DNA from 4 places in the Massilia sp. 9096 genome. Region 2 is predicted to be linked to each of the others. Evidence: predicted binding sites of a transcription regulator. Region 2 holds the regulator's gene; each other region holds the start of a gene.
The links. The regulator sigma-54, encoded in region 2, starts transcription at its own class of promoters, with help from an activator protein. The targets are predictions, from matches to a motif close to TGGCANGNAANCTGCTTT.
Positions count from the first base shown of each region.

Region 1: a site for sigma-54 is predicted at 2,535-2,552, ahead of FA90_RS22210 (TorF family putative porin). Genes of this name have one in related genera too.
Region 3: a site for sigma-54 is predicted at 2,888-2,905, ahead of FA90_RS10715 (flavin monoamine oxidase family protein). Genes of this name have one in related genera too.
Region 4: a site for sigma-54 is predicted at 3,721-3,738, ahead of pepA (flocculation-associated PEP-CTERM protein PepA). Genes of this name have one in related genera too.

Region 1 is NZ_JQNN01000001.1:5,092,611-5,099,718, reverse strand. It holds gene FA90_RS22220 (ammonium transporter) at 1-1,320, opposite strand, end outside; gene FA90_RS22215 (P-II family nitrogen regulator) at 1,343-1,681, opposite strand; gene FA90_RS22210 (TorF family putative porin) at 1,695-2,441, opposite strand; gene FA90_RS22205 (accessory factor UbiK family protein) at 2,716-2,964, shown strand; gene FA90_RS22200 (hypothetical protein) at 3,006-3,311, opposite strand; gene FA90_RS22195 (YifB family Mg chelatase-like AAA ATPase) at 3,402-4,928, shown strand; gene FA90_RS22190 (hypothetical protein) at 5,008-5,541, shown strand; gene FA90_RS22185 (ABC transporter ATP-binding protein) at 5,538-6,290, shown strand; gene FA90_RS22180 (hypothetical protein) at 6,287-7,108, shown strand, end outside.
Region 2 is NZ_JQNN01000001.1:4,871,870-4,878,977, forward strand. It holds gene FA90_RS21145 (monovalent cation:proton antiporter family protein) at 1-261, opposite strand, end outside; gene FA90_RS21150 (SIS domain-containing protein) at 338-1,372, shown strand; gene FA90_RS21155 (HAD family hydrolase) at 1,372-1,905, shown strand; gene lptC (LPS export ABC transporter periplasmic protein LptC) at 1,917-2,540, shown strand; gene lptA (lipopolysaccharide transport periplasmic protein LptA) at 2,567-3,211, shown strand; gene lptB (LPS export ABC transporter ATP-binding protein) at 3,217-3,984, shown strand; gene FA90_RS21175 (RNA polymerase factor sigma-54) at 3,987-5,477, shown strand; gene hpf (ribosome hibernation-promoting factor, HPF/YfiA family) at 5,541-5,900, shown strand; gene FA90_RS21185 (enoyl-CoA hydratase/isomerase family protein) at 5,985-7,082, shown strand.
Region 3 is NZ_JQNN01000001.1:2,530,176-2,537,283, forward strand. It holds gene FA90_RS10700 (sensor histidine kinase) at 1-69, shown strand, start outside; partial or broken gene FA90_RS10705 (LytR/AlgR family response regulator transcription factor) at 57-872, shown strand; gene FA90_RS25615 (phasin family protein) at 969-1,577, opposite strand; gene FA90_RS10710 (hypothetical protein) at 1,808-2,569, shown strand; gene FA90_RS10715 (flavin monoamine oxidase family protein) at 2,952-4,532, shown strand; gene FA90_RS10720 (cytochrome c) at 4,529-4,939, shown strand; gene FA90_RS10725 (RidA family protein) at 4,968-5,477, shown strand; gene FA90_RS10730 (TonB-dependent siderophore receptor) at 5,659-7,108, shown strand, end outside.
Region 4 is NZ_JQNN01000001.1:4,559,155-4,566,262, reverse strand. It holds gene prsT (XrtA/PEP-CTERM system TPR-repeat protein PrsT) at 1-641, shown strand, start outside; gene FA90_RS19740 (N-acetyltransferase) at 765-1,547, shown strand; gene FA90_RS19735 (ThiF family adenylyltransferase) at 1,616-2,503, shown strand; gene FA90_RS19730 (molybdopterin biosynthesis protein MoeY) at 2,500-3,564, shown strand; gene pepA (flocculation-associated PEP-CTERM protein PepA) at 3,804-4,643, shown strand; gene FA90_RS19720 (GAF domain-containing protein) at 4,730-5,470, opposite strand; gene FA90_RS19715 (nucleotidyltransferase family protein) at 5,561-6,640, opposite strand; gene FA90_RS19710 (HprK-related kinase A) at 6,637-7,108, opposite strand, start outside.

The DNA of each region.
Region 1 (7,108 bases), 220 kb from region 2:
CAGCTGCGGCGCCGCGAACACGCCGGTCAGCAGCGCGCCCAGGATACCGCCCACGCCGTGCACGCCGAACACGTCGAGCGAGTCGTCGGCGCCGATCAGGCGTTTCAGGCCGTTCACGCCCCACAGGCAGACCATGCCGGCCACCAGGCCCATGATCAGGCCGCCCATCGGACCGACGTAGCCGCAGGCCGGGGTGATCGCCACCAGGCCGGCCACTGCGCCCGATGCGCCGCCCAGCATCGACGGCTTGCCCTTGGTGATCCACTCGCCGAACACCCACGACACGGTCGCGCCGGCGGTGGCCAGCAGGGTGTTGACGAAGGCCAGCGCGGCGACGTCGCCGGCTTCCAGCGCAGAGCCGGCGTTGAAGCCGAACCAGCCCACCCACAGCATCGAAGCACCGATCATGGTCATGGTCAGCGAGTGCGGGGCCATCGATTCGCGGCCATAGCCGACGCGCTTGCCGATCAGGATCGCGCCGACCAGGCCGGCGACTGCCGCATTGATGTGCACCACGGTGCCGCCGGCGAAGTCCAGCGCGCCCTTCTGCCACAGCCAGCCGGCCTTGGCGGTTTCGGTCGCCAGGGTCGAGGCGGTGATCGCGTCAGGACCGGTCCAGAACCAGACCATGTGCGCCACCGGCAGGTAGCCGAAGGTGAACCACAGCACCACGAACAGCAGCACCGCCGAGAAGCGCGCGCGCTCCGCGAACGCACCGATGATCAGGCCGCAGGTGATGGCCGCGAAGGTGCCCTGGAAGGCCACGTACACGAACTCGGGAATCACCACGCCCTTGCTGAAGGTGGCTGCGGTCGAGAAGCTGGCCTTGACCGGATCCCAGATGCCCTTCAGGAACAGGCGGTCGAAGCCGCCGATGAAGGCGTTGTTCTCGGTGAACGCGAGCGAGTAGCCGTACAGGCACCACAGCACGATGATGACCGAGAAGATCATGAACACCTGCAGGAGGATCGACAGCATGTTCTTCGAGCGCACCAGGCCGCCGTAGAACAGCGCCAGGCCCGGGATCGTCATCATGATCACCAGCATCGTCGAGACCATCATCCAGGCGGTATCGCCCTTTTGCGGCGTCGGCGCCGCGGCCGGGGCTGCTGATGCCGGGGCTGCTGCTGTGGCGGCGGCCGGGGCGGTAACAGGCGCTGCCGCCGGGGCCGAGGCGCTGTCGGCCGGTGCGGACGCGGCCGGGGCCGAGGCTGCCGGCGCGGCAGCCGCCGACGGGGCCTTGGGAGCATCCTGCGCCAGCGCCGGCAGCGAACTGCCCAGCGCCAGCGCGACGGTGACGCCTGCGATCAGTTTTGTCATGGTATGGATCATCGGGTTCCCCTTACAGCGCATCGTTGCCGGTCTCGCCGGTACGGATACGGATTACCTGCTCCAGATTGGAGACGAAAATTTTGCCGTCACCGATTTTGCCGGTGCGGGCAGCGCCCTGGATCGTGTCGATCACCTGGTCGACGATGGCATCGTCCACCGCGGCTTCGATCTTGGTCTTGGGCAGAAAGTCGACCACGTATTCCGCGCCACGATACAGCTCGGTGTGGCCCTTCTGGCGGCCGAAGCCCTTCACTTCGGTCACCGTGATGCCATGCACATTGATCTCCGAAAGCGCTTCACGCACTTCGTCGAGCTTGAAGGGTTTGATAATCGCGGTGATCATTTTCATGCTGTTGCCTCTTTCAGAAAGTTTTTGAAACTGAAACGACGACGCCGGACTTGCCCAGATTTTCCCTGTCCGGGCTCAGGTAAGCGCTGGTGTCGGCTTTGAACCAGGCCAGGGCAACGGTACAAATGCCCAGGTCCTTGGTCGCACCGATTTTGTAGTCCGTGTACGACAGTGAACCGTTGTGACGGACGTTCTGGCGTCCGGCATGCAGGATCACGGTAAAACCGTTCCCGACGTCGACGTTGGCGCCGACGTCCAGGTAGCCGCTGTTCTTGCTGTCGGCGGTGCCGAACAGGTTGGTCAGCGAATGCGAATACTTGATATAGGCGGGGCCATAACCGAGCTGGCCGTACAGCTCAAAGGTATTGGCATTGACTGCGAGGCTGTTACTTGGGTAGAAGTAGTACAGCCCACCGACGTCATAGGTGATGTCGCCGGTGATGTTGCCGCGTTTGCCGCCGTAGATATCCCATTCCACGTTGCCGTCGCCACCCGCATCCTTGATCCACTTGATGGTGGAGAGCCAGGTGCCTACGTATAAACCGGTGGGGTTGTTCACGTAGTCGGCGCCGCCTTGCAAGGCGGGGTCGAGTCGGGTCTGGGAAATGCCGCGATACCGGTAGTCGCTGGTAATCGAGGCGTTATAGCTCACTTCGTTATCGGGTTTCTGCTCTTCGGCGCCAGCCAGCCCGGTGGTCAGGCCCCACAGTCCTGCGATGAGTACTGCGGTATTAGTCCAATTGCTGCTGAGACGCTTCATGACACTCTCCCTGTTGTGGTTATGAACAATCCTTTGTAATAGGTTTACAATCGAGCATGCAGCTCAGGTATGCGTATAGCTTTTGTATATGCTTTAGCACGATGCGTGCCACCCCAAGCCGGACCGGCTGTGGCTTGTTTTTCAAGCTTGCCGTCCCCACTTTTGATGCCAGAAAAATAAACGCCGTAAGTATGCGCGCCTCATGATGGTGCACGCACCAAATGGGATGCATGCGCACCGCTCCGGTGCAAGCGGTTTAGGCTAAGGAATAGCGATGAACAACTTCTTCAACGACCTGCAGGACAAGATCAACCAGGCGATCGAAAATTCGCCGGCCAAGGACATCGAGCGCAATGTGAAGGCGATGATGACCCAGGGCTTTTCCAAGCTCGACCTTGTGACGCGCGAAGAATTCGACATCCAGGCGCAGGTGCTGACCAAGACCCGCGCCAAGCTCGATGCACTGGAGCAGCGCGTGGCCGACCTGGAAGCCAAGCTGGCGGCATCGGCCACCCAGGGCTGACCGGAGCCTTGGTACACGGTGGTGCACCCAAGCGCCGCCGCTTATCTGGACGAGCGCCGCAGCCAGCGGCGCACGATGCGCCAGCCGCCGAACAGCGCGGCCCCGGCCACGCCCGTGCCCAGCACGATTCCCACCATGTAGCCGGCCGGATTGCGCCAGCCCAGCGTATCGGCGGCGAAGATCAGCAGGCTGGCCACCACCACCTGGCTCATCCATACGCGCGGCAGCGCGCGCAAGGCGGCCACGTCGCCGCGCCGCTCCAATTGACGCGCCACGACCAGCGCCGGTGCGCATAGCAGGCAGAACAGCGTCACCAGGACGATGCAGGTAAAAATCAGTCGTGGCATGCGCTTGCTCTTTCTCTTTGCTGCTTCACAAATGGTCTCATCGGCGGCGCCCTATGATGGGCAGCTTCGCATCCTCCACCAAAACGCCTGATGAGTCTAGCCGTTCTCCGCAGCCGCGCCCTCGCCGGCGTCCAGGCGCATGCCGTCAGCGTCGAAGTCCACCTCGCCAATGGCTTGCCCGCGATGAGCATCGTCGGCCTGCCCGACGCCGAAGTGCGCGAAGCCAAGGACCGTGTGCGCGCGGCGCTGCAGAACTCCGGCTTCGAAGTGCCGAGCCGGCGCATCACGATCAACCTGGCGCCGGCCGAGCTGCCGAAAGAATCCGGCCGCTTCGATTTGCCGATCGCGCTCGGCATCCTGGCTGCGTCCGAGCAGATTCCCATCGAGGCGCTGGACGGCTACGAATTCGCCGGCGAATTGTCGCTGTCGGGCGAGCTGCGTCCGGTGCGTGGCGCGCTGGCGATGAGTTTTGCCATGCGGCGCGAAGCCGGGGACGCGGGCGGCACGGCGCGCGCCTTCATCCTGCCTCACGCTAACGCCGACGAAGCCGCGCTGGTGCGCGACGCCATGGTCTATCCGGCGCGCACGCTGCTCGAGGTTTGCACGCATTTTTCAACCAGGAGCGAGGACGGACACCTGGCGCGCCACCAGGCGCGGCCCAGCCTGGATGCCCCGGTCTACCCCGACTTCGCGGACGTGAAAGGCCAGCAGCACGTCAAGCGCGCGCTCGAGGTGGCGGCGGCCGGCCTGCATTCGATCCTGCTGGTCGGCCCGCCCGGCGCCGGCAAAAGCATGCTGGCCGCGCGCTTTCGCGGCCTGCTGCCGCCCTTGAGCGAAGACGAGGCACTGGAAGCGGCCGCAGTGCAATCGCTGGCCGGCAGCTTTTCGATCGAGCGCTGGCGGCGCCGGCCGTTTCGCAATCCGCACCACACCTGTTCGGGCGTGGCGCTGGTCGGCGGCGGCGGCGTACCGCGCCCGGGCGAGGTGTCGCTGGCGCATCACGGGGTCTTGTTCCTGGACGAACTGCCCGAGTTCGACCGCAAGGTGCTGGAAGTGCTGCGCGAGCCGCTCGAAGCCGGCGTGATCACGATCTCGCGCGCCGCCCGCCACACCGACTTCCCGGCGCGCTTCCAGCTGATCGCGGCGATGAATCCCTGCCCCTGCGGCTGGTTTGGCCATCCGTCGGCCAGGTGCCGCTGCACGCCCGACGCGGTGCTGCGCTACCAGGACCGCATTTCCGGGCCGCTGCTCGACCGCATCGACCTGCAGGTCCCGGTCACGGCGATGGCGCCAGAGACGATGGCCCAGCTGGCCGATGGCGAGCCGAGCAGCGCCATCGCCGAGCGCGTCACGCGCGCGCACGCGCGCCAGCAGGCGCGCCAGGGCAAGGCCAACCGCCAATTGTCGACGCGCGAGATCGACCGCCATTGCCGGCTCGATGCCGCCGCGTCCACCCTGCTGCGCGAGGCGATGCAACGCCTGCACTGGTCGGCGCGCGCCTACCATCGGGTGCTGAAGGTGGCGCGCACGGTGGCCGATCTTGCCGATGCGGACACGGTCGAGGCCGGCCACGTCGCCGAGGCGATCCAGTACCGGCGCGCACTGCGCGATGGCTGACGCGATGGGGCCAGAGATGGCGCCTGAAAAAATTGCAGAAGATATATCGCCGGGACGCGGTGTTTGCTACCATCGCCGGATGACCCTCCGTCCCGTCCCCGCCCTCGCCGCCCTTCTGCTGCCGGCCCTGCTGGCCTGCAGTCCCAAATACAATTGGCGCGACTACGCCAGCCCGGACGCGCCCTACCGCGTGACGTTCCCGGCCAAGCCGGCCAGTTCTACACGCGACATCGAGCTCGACGGCATGCGCGTCGCGATGACGATGACGGCGGCCGAGGTCGACGGCGCCACCTTCGCGGTCGGCACCGCCCAGGCGCAGGATCCGGCGCGCGCCCAGGCCGCGCTCGAGGCGATGAAACTGGCGCTGCTGCGCAATATCGGCGCCAGCGCGCAGCAGCAGGCATCGGCGTCTGCCTCGGCCACGAGCGGCGGCGAGAACCGGGCCGCGCTCGACGTCGACGCCACCGGCAATGCGAACGGCGCGCCGATGCGCCTGGTCGGCCATTTCGAATCACGCGGCAAGCGCTTCTACCAGGTGATCGTGATGGGCCGTCCCGAGGCGGTCCCGCCCGAACAGCTCGAACAATTCTTCACGTCCTTCAAGCTCCAATGACCGACCTCCCGCCTGACCTCCACGCGCCGCCGGCGCTGCGCCTGCATGGCCTGCACAAGAGTTTCGGCCGCCCGGCCGTCGACGGCCTCGACCTGGAAGTGCGGCGCGGCGAACTGTACGCCCTGCTCGGTCCGAATGGCGCCGGCAAGACCACCACCCTGCGCATGGTCACCGGGCTGCTGGCGCCGGATGCCGGCCGGGTCGAAGTGTTCGGCATCGACATGGCGCGCGATCCGGCCTCGGCCAAGCGCCGGCTGGCCTACCTGCCCGACGACCCGATGTTGTACGGGAAGCTCAAGCCGACCGAGTACCTGGAATTCGTCGCCGGCCTGTGGGGGATGCGCGCCGAAGACGCGGAGCCGCGCGCACGCCGCCTGCTCGATTGGCTCGACCTGACGCAGCACGCGCACGAGCTGAGCGAAGGCTTTTCGCGCGGTATGAAGCAAAAGCTGGCGCTGGCCGGCGCGCTGATCCACGAGCCGGAACTGTTGATCCTCGACGAACCGCTGACCGGGCTGGACGCCGCCGCCGCGCGCCAGGTCAAGGATCTGCTGCTCTCACACGTCGAAGGCGGCGGCACCGTGATCCTGACTACCCACATCCTCGAAGTGGCGGAGCGGCTGGCCCAGCGCATCGGCATCATCCGCCGGGGCCGCCTGATCGCCGAGGGCACGCTGGCCGAACTGCGCGAGCGCACTCAGGGCAACAGCCTGGAAGACGTGTTCCTGCAGCTGACGGAAAGCCCATGATGCGCCCGGCGCCGTTTCGCAATGCCGCGCCCGGCAGCGCCCTGTGGCTGCTCGGCCATGAGCTGCGCCACGCGTGGTACGGCGCCGCGCTGAACCGCGCCGGCAAGCGCCGGCCGGCGACCGCTACCCTGGTCATCGGCGTGCTCGGCTGGGCCGCGCTGCATGCGTTCGCCTACGCCTTGATGAGCAAGCTGGGCGACGCCGTACGCGCCGACCCTCTGCTGGCGGTGGCGGCCGGCGCGATCCTGCTGATCTGTTCGACCTTCATGCTGTCGCAGGCGCTGCGCAGCAGCGTGATCGTCCTGTTCGAACGCGGCGACCTCGACCTGCTGCTGTCCTCGCCGCTGCCTTCGCGCAGCGTGTTCGCCACGCGCCTGCTCGGGGTTGCGGTCAGCACGGGGACGCTGTACATCTTCCTGTTCTCGCCGTTCGCCAACGTCGGCCTGGCGTTCGGCCGGCCTGGCTGGCTGGCGATCTGTCCGGTGGTGGGCGCGATCGCCGTGCTGGCCGCCTGCATCGGCATGCTGTTGACGCTGCTGCTGGTGCGCCTGCTGGGCGCGCGTCGCACGCGCGTGGTGGCGCAGGTGGTGGCGGCGCTGGCCGGTGCGGCGCTGTTTCTGCTGAGCCAGGCCTACAACTTCATGAGCCACGGCAGCGATCCGCAGGCCGCAGCGCACCTGACGCAGCGCCTGGTCGCGCGCGGCATGCTGGCCCCGGACAGCCCCCTGTGGCTGCCCGGCCGTGCGGCGCTGGGCCACCCCCTGCCGCTGCTCGCCGTCGTGGCGCTGGCGGCGGGCGCGTTCGCGCTGACGGTAGCG
Region 2 (7,108 bases):
GCCGAACACCAGCCGGCGCATGGATTTCAGCTGCTGCAGCGAGAATTCCAGGCCGATCGAGAACATCAGGAACACGACGCCGAATTCGGCCAGCGCGTGGGTCGAGGCGCCGTTGTCGGCCAGGTTCAGCGCATGCGGGCCGATCAGCACGCCGACCGCCAGGTAGCCCAGCATCGGCGGCAGGTGCAGCATGCGGAAGGCGACCACGCCGAGGACTGCGCTGCCCAGCAATAAAAGGGTTAATTCCAGGCCGGAGGTCATTCAGCGCGGTCTGTCAAGATGTGGTTTGTTTCGACTGGCAAGTTTTTTGCTTTCTTAATTCGGCTATACTTTGAATATGAGTGTAACCCATGAAAAAATAATGTTGACAAGTTTTGACGCGGCCCAGGCGCGTCGTGCGCTCGATCTTGCGCGCGACGCCCTGGAGATCGAGGGCGAAGCGATCCGCAAACTGGCCGAGCGCCTGGATCGCGACGACAGCGTGGCGCATGCGGTTCCCGAGGCGGTCGCCCTGATGCTGGCCTGCCAGGGGCGCGTGGTGGTGTCGGGCATGGGCAAATCGGGCCACGTCGCGCGCAAGATCGCCGCAACCCTGGCCTCGACCGGCACCCCGGCCCTGTTCCTGCATCCGGCCGAAGCGGCGCATGGCGACCTCGGCATGGTCACTCCCCAGGACGTCCTGATCGCCATCTCGTATTCGGGCGAAAGCAGCGAGCTGGCGGTCGTGATCCCGGCCGTCAAGCGCATGGGCGTGCCGGTGATCGCGATGACCGGCCGTCCCGACTCGCGCCTGGCCCAGGTGGCCGACGTGCACCTCGACGTCGCGGTCGACAAGGAAGCCTGCCCGCTGAACCTGGCGCCGACGGCGTCGACCACCGTCACCTTGGCGCTGGGCGATGCCCTGGCCGTGGCGCTGCTCGAACTGCGCGGTTTCAAGTCGGAAGACTTCGCGCTGTCGCACCCGGGTGGGGCCCTGGGGCGCCGTCTGCTCACGCACGTGCGCGACGTCATGCGCAGCGGCGCCGCGGTGCCGAAGGTCAAACCCGACGCATTGCTGACCCAGGCCCTGCTCGAGATTTCGGAAAAGGGCATGGGCATGACCGCCGTCGTCGACGAGGCCGGACGCCCGGTCGGCGTGTTCACCGACGGCGACCTGCGCCGCCTGATCGAAAAGGCCCAGGACTTTTCCAGGGTCGTGATCCGCGACGTGATGCACGCCAATCCGCGCCGCATCCACCCCGAGCAGCTGGCGGTCGACGCCGTCGCCGTGATGGAAGAATTCCGCATCAACCAGATGCTGGTGACGGACGCCGACGACGTGCTGGTCGGCGCGCTGCACATCCACGACCTGACCCGCGCCAAGGTGATCTGATGGGCGTCCCACTGGAACACATGCAGCGCGCGGCGCGCGTCAAAGTCATGATCTTCGACGTCGACGGCGTGCTCACCGACGGCAGCCTGACCTACGACGCCAACGGCGAGATCACCAAGACGTTCTTCGTGCTGGACGGCCTGGGCATCCAGCTGCTCAATCGCAGCGGCGTGCAGACCGCGATCATCAGCGCGCGTACCTCGCCGATCGTGATCAAGCGCGCGGCCGACCTGGGCATCACCCACGTCTTCCAGGGCCAGCACGACAAGCGCATCGCGTTTGCCGAGCTGCTCGAGAAAACCGGCGTCACGGCCGAGGAGTGCGGCTACATCGGCGACGACGTGATCGACCTGCCGCTGCTGTCGCGCGTCGGCTTTGCCGTCACGGTGCCGAGCGGCCATCCGGACGTGCAGTACCGCGCGCATTACGTGACCAGGAATCCGGGCGGACGCGGCGCCGTGCGCGAAGTCTGCGACATGGTGATGCGCGCCCAGGGCACCTACGAACAGGCGCTCGCGCCGTATTTCGGATAAGGATGGAGGCCATGGCCACGAACACTCGCAACAAGCGCACCGCGCACCGCGGCCCGCTGCTGGCCCTGATGCTGCTCGGGGTGTTCGCCGCGTTCGGCAGCTTCTGGCTGCTGCAGGTGATGCAGGGCGACCAGTCGGGGCCGAACATCGATGCGGGCAACGAGCCCGACTACATCATCGACAACTTCAGTTTCGTGCGCATGACCGAGACCGGCCAGCCGCGCTACGTGATCACCGGCGACCGCCTGACCCACCACCCGGCCGACAACACCTCCCTGATCGACAAGCCGATCGTGGTGAGCATGACGGTCGAGCGCCCGCACATGACCATGACCGCCGAGCGCGCGAACGTGAACCAGAACCAGAACCAGGTCGACCTGGCCGGCAACGTCGACATCCAGCGTCCCGGCGCACCGGCGCGCCCGGGCATGGGCGCGCTGCAGCCGCTGCGCATCCGCACCGAGGCCATGACGCTGCTGACGGACGACGAGATCGCCAAGACCCAACTGCCGATCACCATGACGCTGGGCGACGCCAAGGTCGACGCCATCGGCATGGTAGCCAACAACGCAACCCAACAGATCCAGCTGGGCGGCCGCGGCACGGCCACTTTCCCGCCGCGCCAGCAGCGCTGAAGCCCTACTAGAGAGGACAAGCACCCATGAAAAAAATACTCGCTGCCGCCATCTTCCTGTTGCCGCTGGCCGCATCGGCCGAGAAAGCGGACGCCCTCAAGCCGATCAAGATCGACTACAACGATGCCCACGTCGACCAGGTCACGCAGAACTACATCGCCACCGGCAACGTGGTCATCACGCGCGGCACCATGATCCTGAAGTCGGACAAGGCCGAAGTGCAGGAGACCCCGGACGGCTACCGCACCTTCATCCTGACCGCTGCGCCGGGCAAGCTGGCCACCTTCCGCCAGCACCGCGACGACGGCCCCAACATGTGGGACGAAGGCCAGGCCCAGCGCATCGAGTACGACGAGCGCAACGACCTGGTCAAGCTGTTCTCGAAGGCCGTCATCAAGCAGCTCGACGGCACGAAAGTAACGCAGGAGATGGACAGCGAATTCATCTCGTACGACAACCGCAAGGAAGTCCTGGTCGGCCGCAACGACGCCAACGGCGAGAACAAGGTCGGCAATGGCCGCGGCAGCATGACGCTGCAGCCGCACCGCGCACCGGCCGGCGCTGCAGCGCCCGCACCGGCGGCGGCGCCTGGCGCCCCATCTGCCGCACCCGCGGCCACACCGGCCGCCACCCCCGCCGCGGCGCAACCGGCAGCGGCAGGGAACAAGTGATGGAGGTGCGCAACGACGCAGCCGCGATCGCGTGCGGCAGCACCCTGGTCGTCAAGGGTCTCCAGAAAAGCTACGGCAAGCGCCTGGTGGTGCGCGACGTTTCGCTCGAAGTCGCGTGCGGCGAGGTGGTCGGCCTGCTCGGCCCGAACGGCGCCGGCAAGACCACGTCGTTCTACATGATCGTCGGCCTGGTGCCGTCGGACGCCGGCACCATCGAAGTCAACGGCGCCGACATCAGCAGCCTGCCGATCCACCGGCGCGCGCTGATGGGCCTGTCCTACCTGCCGCAGGAAGCCTCGGTGTTCCGCCGCCTGACGGTCGAGGAAAACATCCGCGCGGTGCTCGAGCTGCAGCGCGAGAACGGCAAGCCGCTGTCCAAGGCGCGCATCAACGAGCGCCTCGACCAGCTGCTGGGCGAGCTGCAGATCGACAAGCTGCGCCAGAACCCGGCGCTGTCGCTGTCGGGCGGCGAACGGCGCCGCGTCGAGATCGCGCGCGCGCTCGCGACCGATCCGCGCTTCGTGCTGCTGGACGAGCCGTTCGCGGGCGTGGACCCGATCGCCGTGATCGAGATCCAGCGCATCGTGCGCTTCCTGAAGGAGCGCGGGATCGGCGTGCTGATCACCGACCACAACGTGCGCGAGACGCTCGGCATCTGCGACCGCGCCTACATCATCAACCAGGGTGCGGTGCTGGCCTCCGGCCGGCCCGACGACATCATCGCCGACGAATCGGTACGCCGCGTGTATCTGGGTGAACACTTCAGAATGTAGTTATGAAACAGACGCTGCAACTCAAGACATCACAGCATCTTGCGCTCACGCCGCAACTCCAGCAGTCGATCCGCCTGCTGCAGCTGTCCACTCTCGAGCTGCACCAGGAAATCGAGCAGGTCCTGAGTGATAATCCGCTGCTCGAACGGCTCGACGATCCGCTCGACCGCTCGGTGCGCCTGCTGGGCGACGGCGCCATCAACAACGCCCCGGCCACGCCGGGCGAGGCTCCCAGCCCGGCCAACGCCAACGGCAGCGACGAGCACAGCGCGCCGGCCGCGAACGCCGAGGGCGAGGGCCACGAAGGCGGCGACGACGTGCACGCCGCCGAGCACGACGGCGACTGGGGCGAGGGCGGCCGGTCGAGCGGCGGCGGCGAGGAAGAGGATGGCCGTCCGCAGCTCGAGGCCAGCCCGGTCTCGCTGCGCGAACACCTGATGGAGCAGGTGCGCATGACCTGCGCCGCGGCGCGCGACTGCGCCCTGGTCGAGCTGATCGTCGACGCGCTCGACGACAACGGCTACCTCGAGGAATCGCTGGACGACATCCACGCGCGCCTGCCGGAAGAGCTCGAGATCGAGTTCGACGAACTGCGCACCGCGCTGTCGATGGTGCAGAGCCTCGACCCGGCGGGCGTGGGCGCGCGCAGCGCCGCCGAGTGCCTGGCGCTGCAGATCCGCCGCATGCCGGGCGTGCCGCTGGTGACGCGGCGCATGGCCCTGGTCATCGTCGAGCGCTACCTGAGCTGGTTCGCCCAGCGCGAATTCAACAAGCTGAAAAAGGCGCTCGACTGCGACGACGAGGACCTGCGCGAAGCCCAGGCCGTGATCCGCCGCTGCAACCCGCACCCGGGCGCCGCGTTCGCTTCGGACGTGTCGGACTTCGTGGTGCCGGACGTGATCGTGCGCCGCGCCAAGGATGGCTGGAGCGTGCAATTGAATCCCGAAGTGATGCCGCGCCTGCGCGTGAACAGCCTGTATGCGCAGGCGCTCAAGCAGGGCAAATCCGAGACCCAGATGAGCGCGCAGCTGCAGGAAGCCAAGTGGCTCATCAAGAACATGCGCCAGCGTTTCGACACGATCCTGCGCGTGGCCCAGGCCATCGTCGAACGGCAGCGCAACTTTTTCTCGCACGGCGCGGTTGCCATGCGGCCCCTTGTTTTACGCGAGATAGCTGATACACTAGGTTTACACGAGAGCACAATTTCTCGCGTCACAACGCAGAAATACATGCTGACCCCGCACGGCATGTTCGAGCTGAAGTATTTCTTCGGGAGCCACGTTGCCACCGAGGCGGGAGGCGAAGCATCATCGACGGCCATCCGGGCTCTCATCGTACAACTCACAGGAGCAGAAGACCCCAAGAACCCTTTATCCGACAGCAAGATCGCGGAGATGCTAGGGGAACAGGGAATGGTCATTGCGCGGCGCACGGTCGCCAAATACCGTGAGGCGCTCAAGATCCCGCCCGTTAGCCTTCGCAAATCCTTGTAACAAACGCTGCCTGTTGCGCTCCTGCGCACGCTTGCGGCAGCGTATCTTCAAAGGAGTGTGTGTATGAATCTCACCATCAGCGGCCATCACCTCGATGTCACCCCAGCCATCCGTGAATACGTACAGAACAAGCTCGAACGCATCACCCGCCATTTCGATCAAGTGATCGATTCCCACGTCATCCTCTGCATCGACAATCTCACCGAAAAAGACAAACGCCAAAAGGCCGAGATCAATCTGCGGGTGGCGGGAAAGATCCTGCATATCGCCAGCGCCGCGCACGACCTGTACGCCGCGATCGACATGCTGATGGACCGCCTGGACAGGCAGGTCGTCAAATACAAGCAGATGCTGCAGAATCATAGTCACACCGGACACAAGCGCATGCTGGATGAAGGAGACAGTGCAGCCGCCACGGCCTGACGCCGTCCGCAGCACAGCATGACGAAGGGCGCACTGGCGCCCTTTTCGTTTTATGATGCGGCTAGATCAACCATCTCCGACATCATGAGCGCAGACGCTACCCGCGAACACGTGCAGACCCGCATTGCCAACGGCACCGGCACCTTTACCCTCGACCGGCCCAAGGCCCTCAATTCGCTGTCGCTCGACATGGTGCGTGCGCTGACGCAGACCCTGCTGCTCTGGCGCGACGATCCTGCGGTCGATGCGGTCGTCATCGCCAGCAGCAGCGAAAAAGCGCTGTGCGCGGGCGGCGACATCCGCTTCTTTTACGAAGCCGGCCGTGCCACGCCGGGCGGTGGCAGCGCGCTGCTCGAAGATTTCTTCACCGAAGAATACGCGCTCAATCACCTGATCCATTTTTATCCCAAGCCCTACATCGCGCTGATGGATGGCGTCGTCATGGGCGGCGGCATGGGCATCGCGCAAGGCGGCCCCGACTGCGCACTGCGCATCGTGACCGAGCGGACCAAGATGGCGATGCCGGAGGTGAACATCGGGCTGTTCCCGGACGTGGGCGGCAGTCACTTCCTGTCGCATGCGCCGGGCAAGCTGGGGGTGTATCTGGGCGTGACGGGCGCGACAATTGGCGCGGCGGATGCGCTGTATGTCGGGTTGGCGGACGCGTTCGTGCCGGGTGAGCAGATGGGCGCGCTGCACGCATTGATCGAGGCGACCCCGGGTGCGCAACTGCCGGCGGCCATGCGCGACTTTGCCGCACCGTTTGCGCAGCAGGCCGGCGCGAGCAAGCTGCAAGCCGCGCGCAGCGTCATCGACCGCCACTTCGGCGCGGCATCGGTGTCCGCCATCATGGCCGCGCTGGCCGGCGACGACGATCCGTTCGCGCAGCAGGCGCTGCAGGCGATGCGCCAGCGCTCGCCGTTGATGATGTGCGTGACCCACGAGATGCTCGAACGCGGCGCCGCCATGGGCGTGGCCGACTGCCTGCGCATGGAGCGTTCGGTGGTGCGCCGCAACTTCGAACACGGCGAAGTGCTGGAAGGCGTACGCGCGCTGGTGATCGACAAGGACAACCGGCCTGCCTGGAATCCGCCGGCGCTGGATGCGGTCACGCCGGACATGGTGGCGCGCTTTTTCGAACCGGTGTGGCCGGACTGGGCGCATCCGCTGCGCCATCTGTGATCCTCGCGCGCGCGTGACGCGCAGTC
Region 3 (7,108 bases), 2.3 Mb from region 2:
AGCTTGTCGCTGGCGGCGCGCGACGGCGGCGGCGTGCGCGCCGAACTGAGGCTGCCGTGCGCATCCTGATCGTCGACGACGAGCGCCCTGCGCGCGACAAGCTGCGCCGGCTGCTGGCGGGCCAGAGCGGCATCGAGGCGGTCGACGAAGCGGTCGACGCCATCGACGCGCTGGCGCGCATCCCGCTGTTCCGGCCGGACGCCCTGTTCCTCGACATCGAGATGCCCGAGCTGTCCGGCCTCGAGCTGGCGGCGTCGCTGCCGGAACCGGCGCCGCTGCTGGTGTTCGTCACCGCCTGGAACCAGTACGCGATCCGCGCATTCGACCTCGACGCGATCGACTACCTGCTCAAGCCCTACGACGCCGAACGGCTGCAACGCGCGCTGCAGCGCCTGCGCGCGCGCGTGGATGCGCGCACGGACGCAGGCGCGCGCGGGCACGCGCCGGGCAGCGACGCTGCAACCGAAGCTGCGACCGGAGCAGCAAGCGAAGCAGCGGGTGATGCCGCGGCTTCGGCATCGGCGGCCACGCCGGAACCCGCGCCGCAGAAACTGCCCCGGCTCGGTCCGCTGCGCCAGCTGCTGGTGAGCGAACGCGGCGGCACGCGGGTGGTGCGCATCGACGAGATCCGCTGGATCGAAACGGCCGACAACTACGTGGTCCTGCATACCGCGAGCGGCAGTCCGCTGCTGCGCCAGACGCTGGCGGGACTGGTGGACCGGCTCGGCCCCGACTTCGTACGCTGCCACCGGCGCGCCGCGGTGCGCCTGGCCTGCATCGAGCGCCTGCTGCCGCTGGACAAGGGCGATTGCGAACTGCAGCTGCAGGGCGGCATGCGCGCCCCGTGCAGCCGCCAGTACCGGGCGGCGTTGCTGGAGCGCCTGGGGGCGCGGCGCAGCCGGCCGGAGCGGCTTGATGACGCCCGGCGCAGCCGGGCTGGTGGAAAGACAGGAAAGCGGGAGGCAGCCTTAGTGCGCGGTGGCGCTGCGCTGCTGGCCGCCCGGCTGCTGCTGGCTCGACTGGCTATGCTGCTGGCCAACGCCTTGTTCATCGATGCCCTGGCCGTCACCGTTGCTGCGCTGGATGCGCGAATCGCCTTCGCCCGAGCGCGAGAACGGATCGGCGTACTGGCGTGCGGTTTCCTGCTGGGCGCGCAGGCCGCGTTCGGTCTGCTCGCTGGCGTCGCGCGCCACTTCCTCGGCCAGGGCCTGGGCAGTGCGGCTGGTGTTCTGCAGGTGCTGCTCGGTGACGCGGGCCAGCTCGACCTGGGCGTCGGCCGCCAGGCGGGCGATGTGCTGCTGGTAGGCGCGCAGCTTGTCGCTGGCCGGTTGGGCGCGCGCTGTGGCGGCGCTCAGCAGTTCGGTCTGGCGGTCGGCGTTCAGCATCTGCTTGCCGGCCAGGGTGGTTTCTTCCAGCATGGTCTGGACCAGCTGGATGTTCAGGTCGAACACCTGCTGGAAGGACTTGAACATCGACTTGGACACGTCATTCAGGAACGCGGTCTGGGCATCGACGTGGGTGCGAACCGCCGGGTTGATCGCTCGTGGAAACGGATACATGCGTACCTCACTCATCATTGACTACGGTTGCAAGATGGCGGACGGTGCCGCCGTGGATGGCTGCGGACACGGCGCCGCCCCGGTCTCGGGCGGCGCACGTGCGGTCCGCGGCACGAAGCTAGAAGACTAAGCGTGGCGCATAGCCAACCTTTGATTTGAACTAAGCGTGGAGGCTTGTATTCCCTGAAAGGCGGTTCCTGGCGCGGTAATTGCTTAGACTCAATTGCTTGACGCCGCAAGGAGCCCCCATGTTTCTGCCAAACGATGTCATCCAATACACAGCGCCGGTGCGCACCCTGCGCATCCTGTGGATCGACCGCGAGCGCGCCCTCGCCGCTACCTTCGAACTCGGCCGGCGTAACGGCCAGCCGCACACGATGGCCTTGCAGGTGCTGGCCGACGACGTGCTGGGCCGGCGCGCGCGTTTGCTGCTGCACGACCCGTACGCGGCGCCGCCGGCCCCGCCCGACCTGCCGCCCAAGCACCTGGCCCTGCGCGACAAGGCCTGGGACATCGTCGCCTGCCTGCAGGCCGAGGGCCCGGCGCTGTACCAGGCGCGTGCGCGGGCCGCGCTGGTGGCGCGCTGCGCCGAAGCGCACGGCGTGTCGCGCCCGAGCGTGCTGCGCTACCTGCGCCGCTACTGGGAGCGCGGCCAGGTGATCGACGCGCTGCTGCCCGACTACGGCAATTCCGGCGCGCGCGGCAAGACGCGCGGCGCCAGCGCCGGCGTCAAGCGTGGCCGGCCGCGCAAGCCGGGCCAGCCTGCGGGCCTGAACATCGACGCCGCCACCCGCGCCGTGTTCAGCACGGCGGTCGCGCGCTACCGGGCCAGCCACGGCGACTTTTCGCGCCGCGCCGCCTACCGCCAGATGCTGGCCGAGTTCTACCCGGCCTGCGAAGCCGGCACCGCGCCCAGCTTCGGCCAGTTCAGTTACTGGCTCGAGCGCGACGGCTGCGTCGCCGCGAACGGCATCGGTGTCGCCGCGGTGCAGCACGGCTTGTCCGCCTGACCATTCCAGTGCGTACGCACCCATGATGGTGCAATGCCGCAAAACGGGCCGCGCGGCCCGTTTTTCATTTGCTTTATGCATATCGATATGCAGTAGGCATTCCATCAAACCATAGAAAAAATAAAGTGTGTCGCCTGCCGATCAAAGTGCGTACGGCGTCGCGGCCCGGTGCCGTCCCTCACGCACGTATGCACAGCAAGACAGGGGCGCAAGAACGAACTTTATTTGATTTTGCCGCCTTACGCCGGGCTGACATTCAGCCGAGCTAGGAAAGAACTTTATTTTCCACATAAACCTGTTTTATTTCGAGTATCTCGCTGGCACGCCTATTGCTGAAACTCAAGCAACACATACGTGTTTTTGATGACCAGTTGAGGTGCGGATGAATCCTGTAAGCCCGTCGCTGACCCGACGCGAATTCCTGTTCCGTGCCGCCGCAGTCGGCGGTACGGCCCTGTTACTCAACACCATGAATGCCTGGGGCATGGGCATCGCCTCCAGGGTCAACGCGCCGCCTGCGCTGAGCGGCAGCGGCAAAGGCAAGAAAGTGGCGATCCTGGGTGCGGGCCTGGCCGGCATGACCGCCGCCTACGAGCTGTCCAAGCTGGGTTACCAGGTCGAGGTGCTCGAAGCCCGGCCCTTCGCCGGCGGACGCTGCCAGACCGCGCGCAAAGGCTTCGGCCTGCAGGAACTGGGCGGCGAGATGCAGACCTGCCGCTTCGACGACGGCCTGTACATCAACCACGGCCCCTGGCGCATCCCGCTCGACCACCAGTCGACGCTGTACTACACGCGCGAATTCGGCGTGCCGCTCGAAGTCATGGTCAACGAGAACGACCATGCCTGGGTCTACATGGAAGACGCCGGTCCCTTCTCAAAGCAGCGCCTGCGCCAGGAACGCATCAAGGCCGACATGCGCGGCCACGTCACCGAACTGCTGGCCAAGACGGTGCAGGCGAAACAGCTCGACACCCAGCTCAGCGCCGACGACCAGGTGCTGCTGCTCGACTACCTGCAGCACCAGGGCGCGCTGTCCGGCAAGGACCTGGCGTACAAGGGCCGCAACGGCGCTGGCTACGCGGTCAACCCGGGCGCCGGCCTCAATCCCGGCACGCCCTACGATCCGCTCGGTTTTCACGACCTGCTGGCCTCCAAGGTCGGCAAGGTCTACAGCGCGGTGCAGGAATTCCCGATGCACGCGACGATGTTCCAGCCGGTCGGCGGCATGGACCAGATCGCGAAGGCCTTCGCCAAACGGGTCGGCCACAAGATCCGCTACGGCCAGGAAGTGCAGACCATCCGCCAGTCGCCCGACCACGTGACGATCACGGCCAAGGACGTCAAGAGCGGCAAGATGTCGACCGTGACGGCCGACTACGTGCTGTGCGCGATCCCGCTGTCGGTGCTGCGCACCATCGACACCGACTTCTCGGACAAATTCAAGGGCGCGATCAAGCAGGTGTCGTACGCCCCGGTCGGCAAGATCGGCCTGCAGATGAAGCGCCGCTTCTGGGAGGAAGACGACGCCATCTACGGCGGCCACGTGCTCACCGACATCAAGGGCATCAACACGATCTCGCTGCCCTCGACCGGCTGGCAATCGAAGAAGGGCGTGATCCTCGGCTACTACCACTACGCGCTCGACGCGATCGAAGTCAGCGCGCTGTCGCCGACCGAGCGCGCCGAGTTCGCGGTGAGCGCCGGCGAAAAGATCTTCCCGCCCTACCGCGAGTCGTTCGAATCGTCGTTCTCGGTGGCCTGGCACCGCGTCCAGTACAACCTGGGCGGCTGGGCCGAATGGGACCACGCGGGACGCCAGGGCGCCTACCCGATCCTGCTGGAAGGCGAAGGCCGCGTGATGCTGGCCGGCGAGCACCTGAGCTACCTGACCGGCTGGCAGGCCGGCGCCATCGAGTCAAGCTGGATGCAGATCGAACAACTCCACAAGAAAGCAAGCGCATGAAGCTACGACACCTGATCGCCGGCGCGGTCCTCAGCGCCGGCGCCACCCTCGCGCAGGCGCAAGCCCAGGGGCCGGCGATGGACGGCAAGGCCCTGTTCACCAAGAACTGCGCGGCCTGCCACCAGGCCAGCGGCAAGGGCATCCCCGGCGCATTTCCGGCGTTGGCCGGCAACGCCTTCGTGCAGGGCCCGGCCACCGATCCGGCCACGGTCCTGCTCAAGGGGCGCGGCGGCATGCCCGACTTTTCCAACAGCCTCGACGACGGCGAGATCGCCGCGGTGCTGAGCTACGTGCGCTCGAGCTGGGGCAACAGCGCGGCGCCGCTCAGCGCCGACGACGTCACGGCCCAGCGCACTGCGCTCGGCGTGGCGCCGGCCACGCACGGCAAGTTCGGCAACAAGCACTGAGCACACACCGACCATCGAAAGGAGACCCATGCAAACCACCAAACGCGCCCTGCGCCGCATCGCCCTGCCCCTGCTGCTGTGCGCCCTGCCCGCACTGCAGGCCCAGGCCCAGTCCATCGTGCGCCACAAGATCCCCAACTCGGACTTCCCGATCGCCCAGGCGGTGACGCTGCCGCCCGCGACCACGATCCATTTCGTCAGCGGCCAGGTGCCGCCCGCGATCGACAAGGCCGCCGATCCGAACACGCTGGCAGCGTATGGCGACACCAAGACCCAGACGACCGGGGTACTGACCAAGATCCAGGACGTCCTGAAGGGGATGGGCTTGACGATGGGCGACGTGGTCAAGATGCAGGTGTTCCTGGTCGGCGACCCGGCCAAGAACGGCAAGGCCGACGTGCCCGGCTTCCAGGCCGCCTACACCCAGTTCTTCGGCGGCGCCCAGCCGAACCTGCCGACGCGCGCCGTGGTGCAGGTGGCCGGCCTGTCCAATCCCGGCTGGCTGGTCGAGATCGAGGTGGTGGCGGCCAGGAAGTAATCACCGGAGCACCCAACAGCAGTACGCAGCAGCACGGCAGCACGCAGCACGCAGCACGGCATGTCCAGCGAGGCCGACGCCAGAGCGGCCCGCAAGCGGCATCTTGGAGATGAATAACGACTCACGCTCGAACCAGCAACGTCCGATCCATTCGTCCAAAAAGTCCAACAAAGGGGTATTCATGCACAAGGTCATCCTCCACACCGGCGTCGCCGCCGGCGTCCTGTCCTGCAGCCTGGGCCTGGCCCACGCCGCCGAGGACGACAAACCCGCCGCGCCCGCCGCCGTCACCCCGGCCGCCGAGGCCGGCCCGACCAGCGCCGGCGTCGTGATCGTGACCGGCACGCGCGTCACCGGTTTGAAAGCCGAGAACAGCGCGGCGCCGATCCAGGTGCTGGACGCGAGCTCGCTGGCGCGCACCGGCCAGCCCGACCTGATCCAGGCGCTGTCGCAGAACCTGCCGTCGCTGAACGCCCAGGCCTTCGGCGGCGACATGGCCAACATGACGCTGTCGGCGCGCCTGCGCGGCCTGTCGCCCAACAACACGCTGGTGCTGGTCAACGGCAAGCGCCGCCACGGCACCGCCAACCTGGCGGTGCTGGGCGGGCCGTACCAGGGCGGCGCGGCGGCCGACCTGAACTACATCCCGGTCTCGGCCATCGACCACATCGAAGTGCTGCAGGACGGCGCGGCCGCCCAGTACGGCACCGACGCCATCGCCGGCGTGGTCAACATCATCCTCAAGTCCAACTACAAGGGCGGCACCGCCAACGTCAACGGCGGCGGCTACGGCGACGGCGGCGGCCACACCGGCGACGGCGCGGCCAACATCGGCCTGTCGCCGTTCGGCGATTCGTTCCTGAGCCTGACGGTCGAAGACAAGTACCACGGCTTTTCGGACCGCGGCGGCATCGATCCGCGCGTGATCGACGCCGCCACGCTGGCGGCCAACCCGAGCCTGAAGAGTGCGCCCGGCTACCCCAACGTCAACCACATCCAGGGCGACGCCCAGTACCACCAGCAGATCGCCGCGGCCAACTTCGGCGTCGACCTGTCGGGCGACGTCAACCTGTACAGCTTCGCCACCTACGGCCACAAGAAGGCGGCCGCGTTCGAGAACTACCGCCTGCCGAGCCGCCTGCCGACCCTGTACCCGCTCGGCTTTTCGCCGCAGGAGAGCTTCAAGGAAGACGACTACGCCTGGACCGTCGGCCTCAAGGGCACGATCGCCGGCAACTGGCGCTGGGACCTGTCGAGCACCTACGGCCGCGACGAAGCCAAGGTCGGCGTCCAGCATTCCGGCAACGTCTCGCTGTTCACCGACACCGGCTCGACGCCGACGGACTTCAACGCCGGCAAATTCATCGCCAGCCAGTGGACCAACAACCTCGACCTGAACCACGAGTTCGACGTCGGCTGGGCCACGCCGCTGACCTTCGCGGTCGGCCTCGAGCAGCGCCACGACACCTACGAGATCCAGTCCGGCGATGCGCCCTCGCGCTACAAGGAAGGCTCGCAGGCCTTCCCGGGCTTCTCGCTGACCGACGCCGGCAGCCACAGCCGCAACAACGGCGCCGCCTACATCGACCTGGCGGCGCAGATCGTCAAGGGCTGGACCGTCGACCTGGCCG
Region 4 (7,108 bases), 310 kb from region 2:
GCTTCGCGCTCGAAGGCGACCTGCTGATGGCGCAGAAAAAGCCTGCACCCGCGGTCGCCGCCTACGACAAGGCGCTGTCGCTGAAGAAGTCGAACGAGCTCCTGATCAAGTCGCTGATGGCGATGAACGCATCCGGCAAGGGCAAGGAAGCCCAGGCCCGCGCAGCGCAATGGCTGAAGGAGAACCCGAACGACCAGGCGGTCGGCATGTTCGCGGCTGAAACCAGCCTGGCCAACAAGGATTTCAAGACGGCGATCGCCCAACTGCAGGCGCTGCTCAAGGCCAATCCGAACAACCCGGTTGCCCTGAACAACCTGGCCTGGGCCTATCAGCAGGAGAAGGATCCGCGCGCCCTGGCGACCGCCGAACAGGCCTACAAGGTCGCCGGCGACAACCCGGGCGTGATGGACACCCTGGGCTGGCTGCTGGTCGAACAGGGCGACACCACCCGCGGCCTGCCGCTGCTGCAAAAGGCCGGCGGCATCGCACCCAATGCACCCGAGATCCATTACCACCTCGCGGTCGGCCTGAACAAATCGGGCGACAAGCAGGGGGCGCGCAAGGTACTGGACCAGTTGCTCGCGCAAAATCGTCCATTCCCACAAATGGAAGAGGCCCGCGCATTGCTCAAGACCTTATAAATCGTTAAGATACTGTTACAAAGTTGCACAAAAAATAAGCCGGCGCCCGCGTTTCGGGGCCGGCCTGCCAAACTAGGGCGTCCGGTACTGATGGGCGCACGAATTACTTGGGGGTAGTCTGCGATGACGACTTTCGAAGATATCAAGAATCCTGAGGGTGAACCGGCCTCATCCCTATCGGACGCTCATGTTTTTGATGAACGCGATAATATGACGCCCTCCAAATTAGAGGATGTTATCGTGAACCACGATTCGTACGGAATCCGGCTTACCGATACCGCTGACGGGCGCAATTCGGCCAGTATGCTGATCAACAAGATGTACGCCTGGCGTGGTTATGCCGGCACGCATCAGTTTAGTGACGACCCGAACCGCATCACCCTCACCGCAACTGACAAAGGCGACGTGGTGGGAACGCTCACCATCGGTATCGATGCTCCGATCGGCTTGATGGCCGACCAGATCTTCAAGGAAGAACTGGATGCCCACCGCAACCGCGGTGCGCGCCTGTGCGAGTTCACGAAACTGGCGTTCGATCCGTCGGTGCGTTCGAAAACCTCGCTCGCCAACCTGTTCCACCTGGCGGTAATCTATGCGCGCGACATCCACCAGTGCACGGATATCGTGATCGAAGTGAACCCGCGCCACCGCCGCTTTTACGAGCGCATGCTCGGCTTCGAGCAGGAAGGCCAGCTCAAGATCAACACCCGCGTCGACGCGCCGGCCTACCTGCTGCGCGTGAATCTGGAATTCGTCACCCAGCAAATCCAGAAATACGGCGGCACCTTCGATGCCGACGGCGCCACCACCGAACGTTCGTTCTACCCGTACTTCTTCTCGCCGCGCGAAGAACGCGGCATCATCAACCGCCTGTTGCGCATGGACGAACAGCAGCAAATCGCCTGACTCCCAATGCCGCCTCCGGGCGGCATTGTCGTTTTCCCTTCAACCCGTTTTCCCTCCCCATTTTCTCGATGAGCATATCGTTTAGCTATGAAAAGGCGTTTTCACGCAATATTGGCTGGGTGACCCCGCAAGAGCAGCAAATCCTGCGCAACAAGCGCGTCGCCATTGCCGGCGGCGGCGGCGTCGGCGGTGTTCACCTCATGACCCTGGCCCGCCTCGGGGTAGCTAAATTCCATATCGCCGATTTCGACACCTTCGACGTCCACAATTTCAACCGCCAGGTCGGCGCGATGATGTCGACCGTCGACCAGCCGAAAGCCGACGTACTGGCGCGCATGGCCAAGGACATCAACCCGGAAATCGACATCAAGATTTTTCCGCAAGGCGTGAACAAGGACAACCTGGGCGAATTCCTGTCCGGCGTCGATCTGTACGTCGACGCGCTCGATTTCTTCGCCTTCGATGCGCGCCAGCAGACCTTCGCCAAATGCGCCGAACTCGGCATCCCGGCCACCACTGCGGCCCCGCTCGGCATGGGCGCCGCCCTGCTCAACTTCCTGCCGGGCCAGATGACCTTCGAAGAGTATTTCCAGTGGGGCGACAAGTCCGAGCTCGACAAGGCGATCCGCTTCGTCGTCGGCCTGGCGCCGGCCGGCCTGCACCGCCCTTACCTGGTGGTGCCGGAATCGGTCAATTTCGCCGAGCGGCGCGGCCCGTCGACGATGATGGCGGTGCAGCTGTGCTCGGGCGTGGTCGGCACTGAATCGCTGAAAATCCTCCTTGGACGCGGCAAGGTCTGGGCGGCGCCGTACGGCGTGCAGTTCGATGCCTACCGCAATAAACTGGTGCGCACCTGGCGCCCGGGCGGCAACAAGCATCCGCTGCACCGCCTGATGATCGCCGTCGCCACCAAGCAGATGAGCAAACAACTGGCCGGAAAGACCGCACAGGCATGAGCATTCCACAACCGATCCACCGCATCCTCGACCTGGCGCGCTGGGCGCCGAGCGGCGACAACACCCAGTGCTGGCGCTTCGAAGTGGCCGGCCCCGATCACGTCGTCGTACACGCCTACGACACCCGCGCCGACACGGTCTACGACCTGGACGGCCATCCGAGCCAGATCTCGATGGGCGCGCTGCTGGAAACCATGGCCATCGCGGCGAGCGAACAAGGCTTGCGCGCGCACGCGACGCGCCGGCTCGAGGCCCCGATCGAGGCGCCGGTGTTCGACGTGCGCTTTACGCCCGATGCGGCCGTCCAACCGAGCGCGCTGATCGGCGCGATCGACAAGCGCAGCGTGCAGCGCCGTCCGATGAGCACGCGCCCGCTCACCCCCACCGAAAAGCGCGAGCTGGAAGCGGCGGTCGGACCCGGCTTTGCCGTCGGCTGGATCGAAGGCTTCGGACCGAAGCTGCAGGCGGCGCGCCTGATGTTCAACAATGCCAAGCTGCGCCTGACCATGCCGGAAGCGTTCGAGGTGCACCGCCGCATCATCCATTGGAACGCGGTGCGCAGCCCGGACAAGGTGCCGGACCAGGCGCTCGGCGTCGACAACATGACCCTCAAGCTGATGAAATGGGCGATGGTCAGCTGGAAGCGCATGTCGACCATGAACACGCTGATGGGCACCTGGGCGCCGCGCCTGCAGATGGACCTGCTGCCCGGCCTGGCCTGCGCCGCCCACTTCGTGTTGAAAGCCAGGCAGCAACCGAGGACCATCGACGACTATGTCGAAGCCGGACGCGCGGTGCAGCGTTTCTGGCTGACGCTGACGAAACTCGGCCTGTTCATGCAGCCCGAGATGACGCCGCTGATCTTTTCCAAGTATGTGCGCGAAGGCACGCCGTTCACGCAGGCCGCCAAGCTGCACGGCCCGGCGCGCCGCCTACAACAGGAAGCCGCCAGCCTGATCTTTACCGACGACGCGTTCCCGGTCTACATGGGGCGCATTGGCGCGGGGCCGGCGCCGACGGCGCGCTCCGAGCGACTATCGGTCGAGCAGTTGATGAAATAATGACAACGGATGCTTTTGGCATCCGTTGTCTTTTTTTCCTCTGTGCAAAATTTATGGCGTTTTACTGTCGAGCTTTTTTACACAAATCTTCTATTTCCACGTAACAATTAATAAAATCTCCTTATAGATCAATTATTTATTGTGATTTATTGAGTCTGGCACGGAACCTGCTTACTGAGAACCGTGCAGCTAACGATAAAACACACAGATACTTTTTACCGATCATTAAGGAGATTCAGATGCGCGCAGCAATCAAAGCCGTGGTAGGCACCGCAATCACCGTAGCCGCAATGTCGGCTGCCCATGCAGACACCCAGCTGTTCAACTGGAACCTGAACCTGCCGAGCGGCGGCCCGACCATCACCGGCATCAACCAGCTGGGCTTCAACGGTGACAGCTTCGTTCAGAACCAGGGCTTCGGCACCGGCGACAGCTTCACCTTCACCGACAACGGCATCTTCAACATCACCACGAAGAACGCCGGCACCAACCTGTTCGGCGGCAACGGCCAGCTGACCGGCGACTACACCGGCGGCAACGGCACCGGCAGCATCAGCAGCGGCCAGATCACCTTCAACGAAGGCGGCATGCTGAACATCTACTACAACCCGACCCAGGCGTACGACAACACCAGCAATGGCGCAACCGTCCAGAACCGCGACGGCGCAGCGACCGGCACCCTGATCGCCAGCTTCCGTCAAGTCGCTGGCGGCGGCGGCGCGATCAACCCGGACGGCACCCCGAACAGCAACGGTCAGCTGACCCTGAACTTCGTGTCGACTTACTTCGCTGACGGCGTCTTCACCGACGAATACGGCACCGCGCTGTCGGCTGGCTACACCATCGGTTTCGTGACCTCGAACGCCTCGCAAGACCTGGGCAACGCCTCGAGCGCCACCGCCCGCGCAGCGCTGAGCGGTTCGGCTGACACCATGAACGCCCCGCCGGCATACTTCTACGTCAACAACGGCGGCCAGCTGAAGCTGAACACCAACGCCGTGCCGGAACCGGCATCGCTGGCAATCTTCGGCGCCGGCCTGATGGGCCTGGCAGCTCTGCGTCGTCGCAAGTCGAAGTAATTCGACCCGTCGGCAGCTTGAAAAAAACCGGCTTCGGCCGGTTTTTTTTCGTCCATGCGCGGCGTAGCGCATCGATCAATACACCATCAGGCGTGCGGACGGCGCTGCTGCAGATGCTGGTTCAGCTGGTCGATCAATTCGGTGGCCGCGCTGACGATCTGCGCCGACTCGAAGCCGGCCCTGGTCATTTCGCGGAAAAACGAGCGCGCCAGGATCTTGGCCACGTCTTCCGGATTCTGGTACGCCACCCGCACCGATTCGCCGACCCGCTGCTGCGCTTCCTGCAGCAGCGCCATCTGGGCAAAGCGCGAATCGAGCAGGCGCTGCAGCTGCTGCACCTGGATCGACTTGCCGATGAACAGCGCGGTGACCTCGAGCAGGCGCAACTCGGTCTCGCCGAATTCCGGCGCACAGGGGGTGCTGGCGGCGTTGACCACACCCACCAGCTTGCCGTCGATGCGGATCGGCGCGCAGATCAGGCTGGAGCCGCAGTCGGCATGCCGGCGCGCCAGCGGCGCCAGTTCGGAGACGTGGATGTCGGGCACCAGCAGCGCTTCGCCGCTGGCCAGCACGCGCCCGGCGATGCCTTCGCCGCGCCCGACCGAGGCCTCCAGCGCGGCATCCGGCAGGCGGCCGTGGCGCGCGACCAGGCGCATCCGCGCATCCGCGCCCTCCCCGCTGCCCAGCAACATGATCGAACAGCTGGCGGCGCCGATCAGGACCGCCGTGGAGGCGGCTTGCTGGTTCAGGCGGTCCTCCAAGGTGCCGCTGGCGAGAAAGTGCTGCAGATCCTGCAGCCGCACCAGGGGGTCGCGCGCATCGTCCATGCCGTCCTCATCGGTATGAATTGCATTAAATTCAATACGAGCTATGGTATGCGATCCGTGCGATCGAAGCCAGCAGCGTGTGGCCGAAGGTCACGACGCAGCGCGCGGCGTCAGGAAGGCTTTGTGGAACAGGTGGCGCGACAGCAGCAAGGGCGGCATGCGCAGCCAGTTGCCGCGCACGTACAGCAGGAAGCGCGCGCCGGCGCTGGCACGGGTGTCGCAGCTAGGGTGCAGCGGCAGCAGCGCGCGCGCGAACAGCCAGTCCATCAGCGGCAGCAGCACCGGGTTCGGGCCTTGCGGCGCGACCGCCGCCAGCACCGCCGGCGGCACCGCGGTGCCGAACATGCGCGTGGTATGGCGCAACGCATAGAACAGCGGCCGGCCCAGCTCGAGCACGCGCGCGCGCGCGACCAGGCCGTCCCAGAAACCGGGTTCGACGCCGAACTCGCCCAGCAGGCGGTGCAGGTCGAACAGGTCGCGCAAGCCCTTGTCGAATTCGCCGTCGAAGAACAGGTGCACGGCGCTGTGCAGCACCATGTCGTCCGGGGCCAGGGTCGCCAGGCCGGGCATGCCTTCGATCGGTCGCGCGCGGGCGCGCAGGCTGTCGGGATCCGGGCGCACCGGCGCGGTCTCGGGCACCAGCGCATGGTGCACGTCGATGCTGCTGCCGCGCCGCACGTGCGTCATCGGCGGCAGCTCGTGCATCCACTGGCGGTAATAGCGCTGGTCGTAGTCGTCGTGGTGGGTGCCGGCCCAGCCGGCCAGCATCAGCGCCGCCTCGACGTCGTCCAATCTCGCCTTCGGGACCAGCAGGTCGATGTCGCCGAACAGGCGTCCGCGCCCCGCCTCCAGGCCGGCCATCGCATACGCGGCACCCTTGAGCAGCAGCAGCGGCAGGCCGGTCGGCTGCAGCGCAGCCTGGATGCAGGCGACTTCGAAGCGCACCGCCTGCTGGTGGCGTGCGGCCAGCGGGCGCACCCAGTCGAAGTGCGCGCGCGCCGGCGCCGGCACCGACTGCAACAGGCCGCGCGCTTCGATCAGTGACAGCAGGGTCGGGGTCAGGTTGGTCGCCGCGCTCTGGCGCAGCAGCAGGTCCCAGTCGGCCGGCGTGTAACTCACCACCTGGCCGGGGTCGCGCAGCGCGCACACGAGGATCGGCAAACGCTTCATGGCGCCGGCGGCTCGAGCGACGCGAACACGGCGATCGCCTCTTCCAGCTGGCTGTAGCGGAAGTCGTAGATGGCCGTGCGGTCGATGGTATCGGCCAGCGTATTGAAGCCGACCGCGCCCAGCGGGCTGTAATTGAAAGCGTTTTCGGCGACGCGGAAAAAGGCGCGTGCGCGTGCGATCGGTTCGAGCGAGGTAGCGGCGCCGGCTTCGTATTTCGGGAACACGATCCAGGCCGGGCGTGCGCTCTCGTGCGCGCGCGCGATGCTGTCGCTCGGGGCTTTCACGTGCGCGACCGTGCCTTTGGTGGTGTTCTCGACCGGGCGGCTGATCACCGGATCGCGCGCAAAGCCGCGGATCACGTCGATCGAGCGGTTCTTCAGGCTGATCGGGCGCGGCACCGGCACCAACAGACCGTCCTGGGGGCGGATCAGGGCCAGTTCATCGGACAGCAGGCGCCAGCCGCGGCTG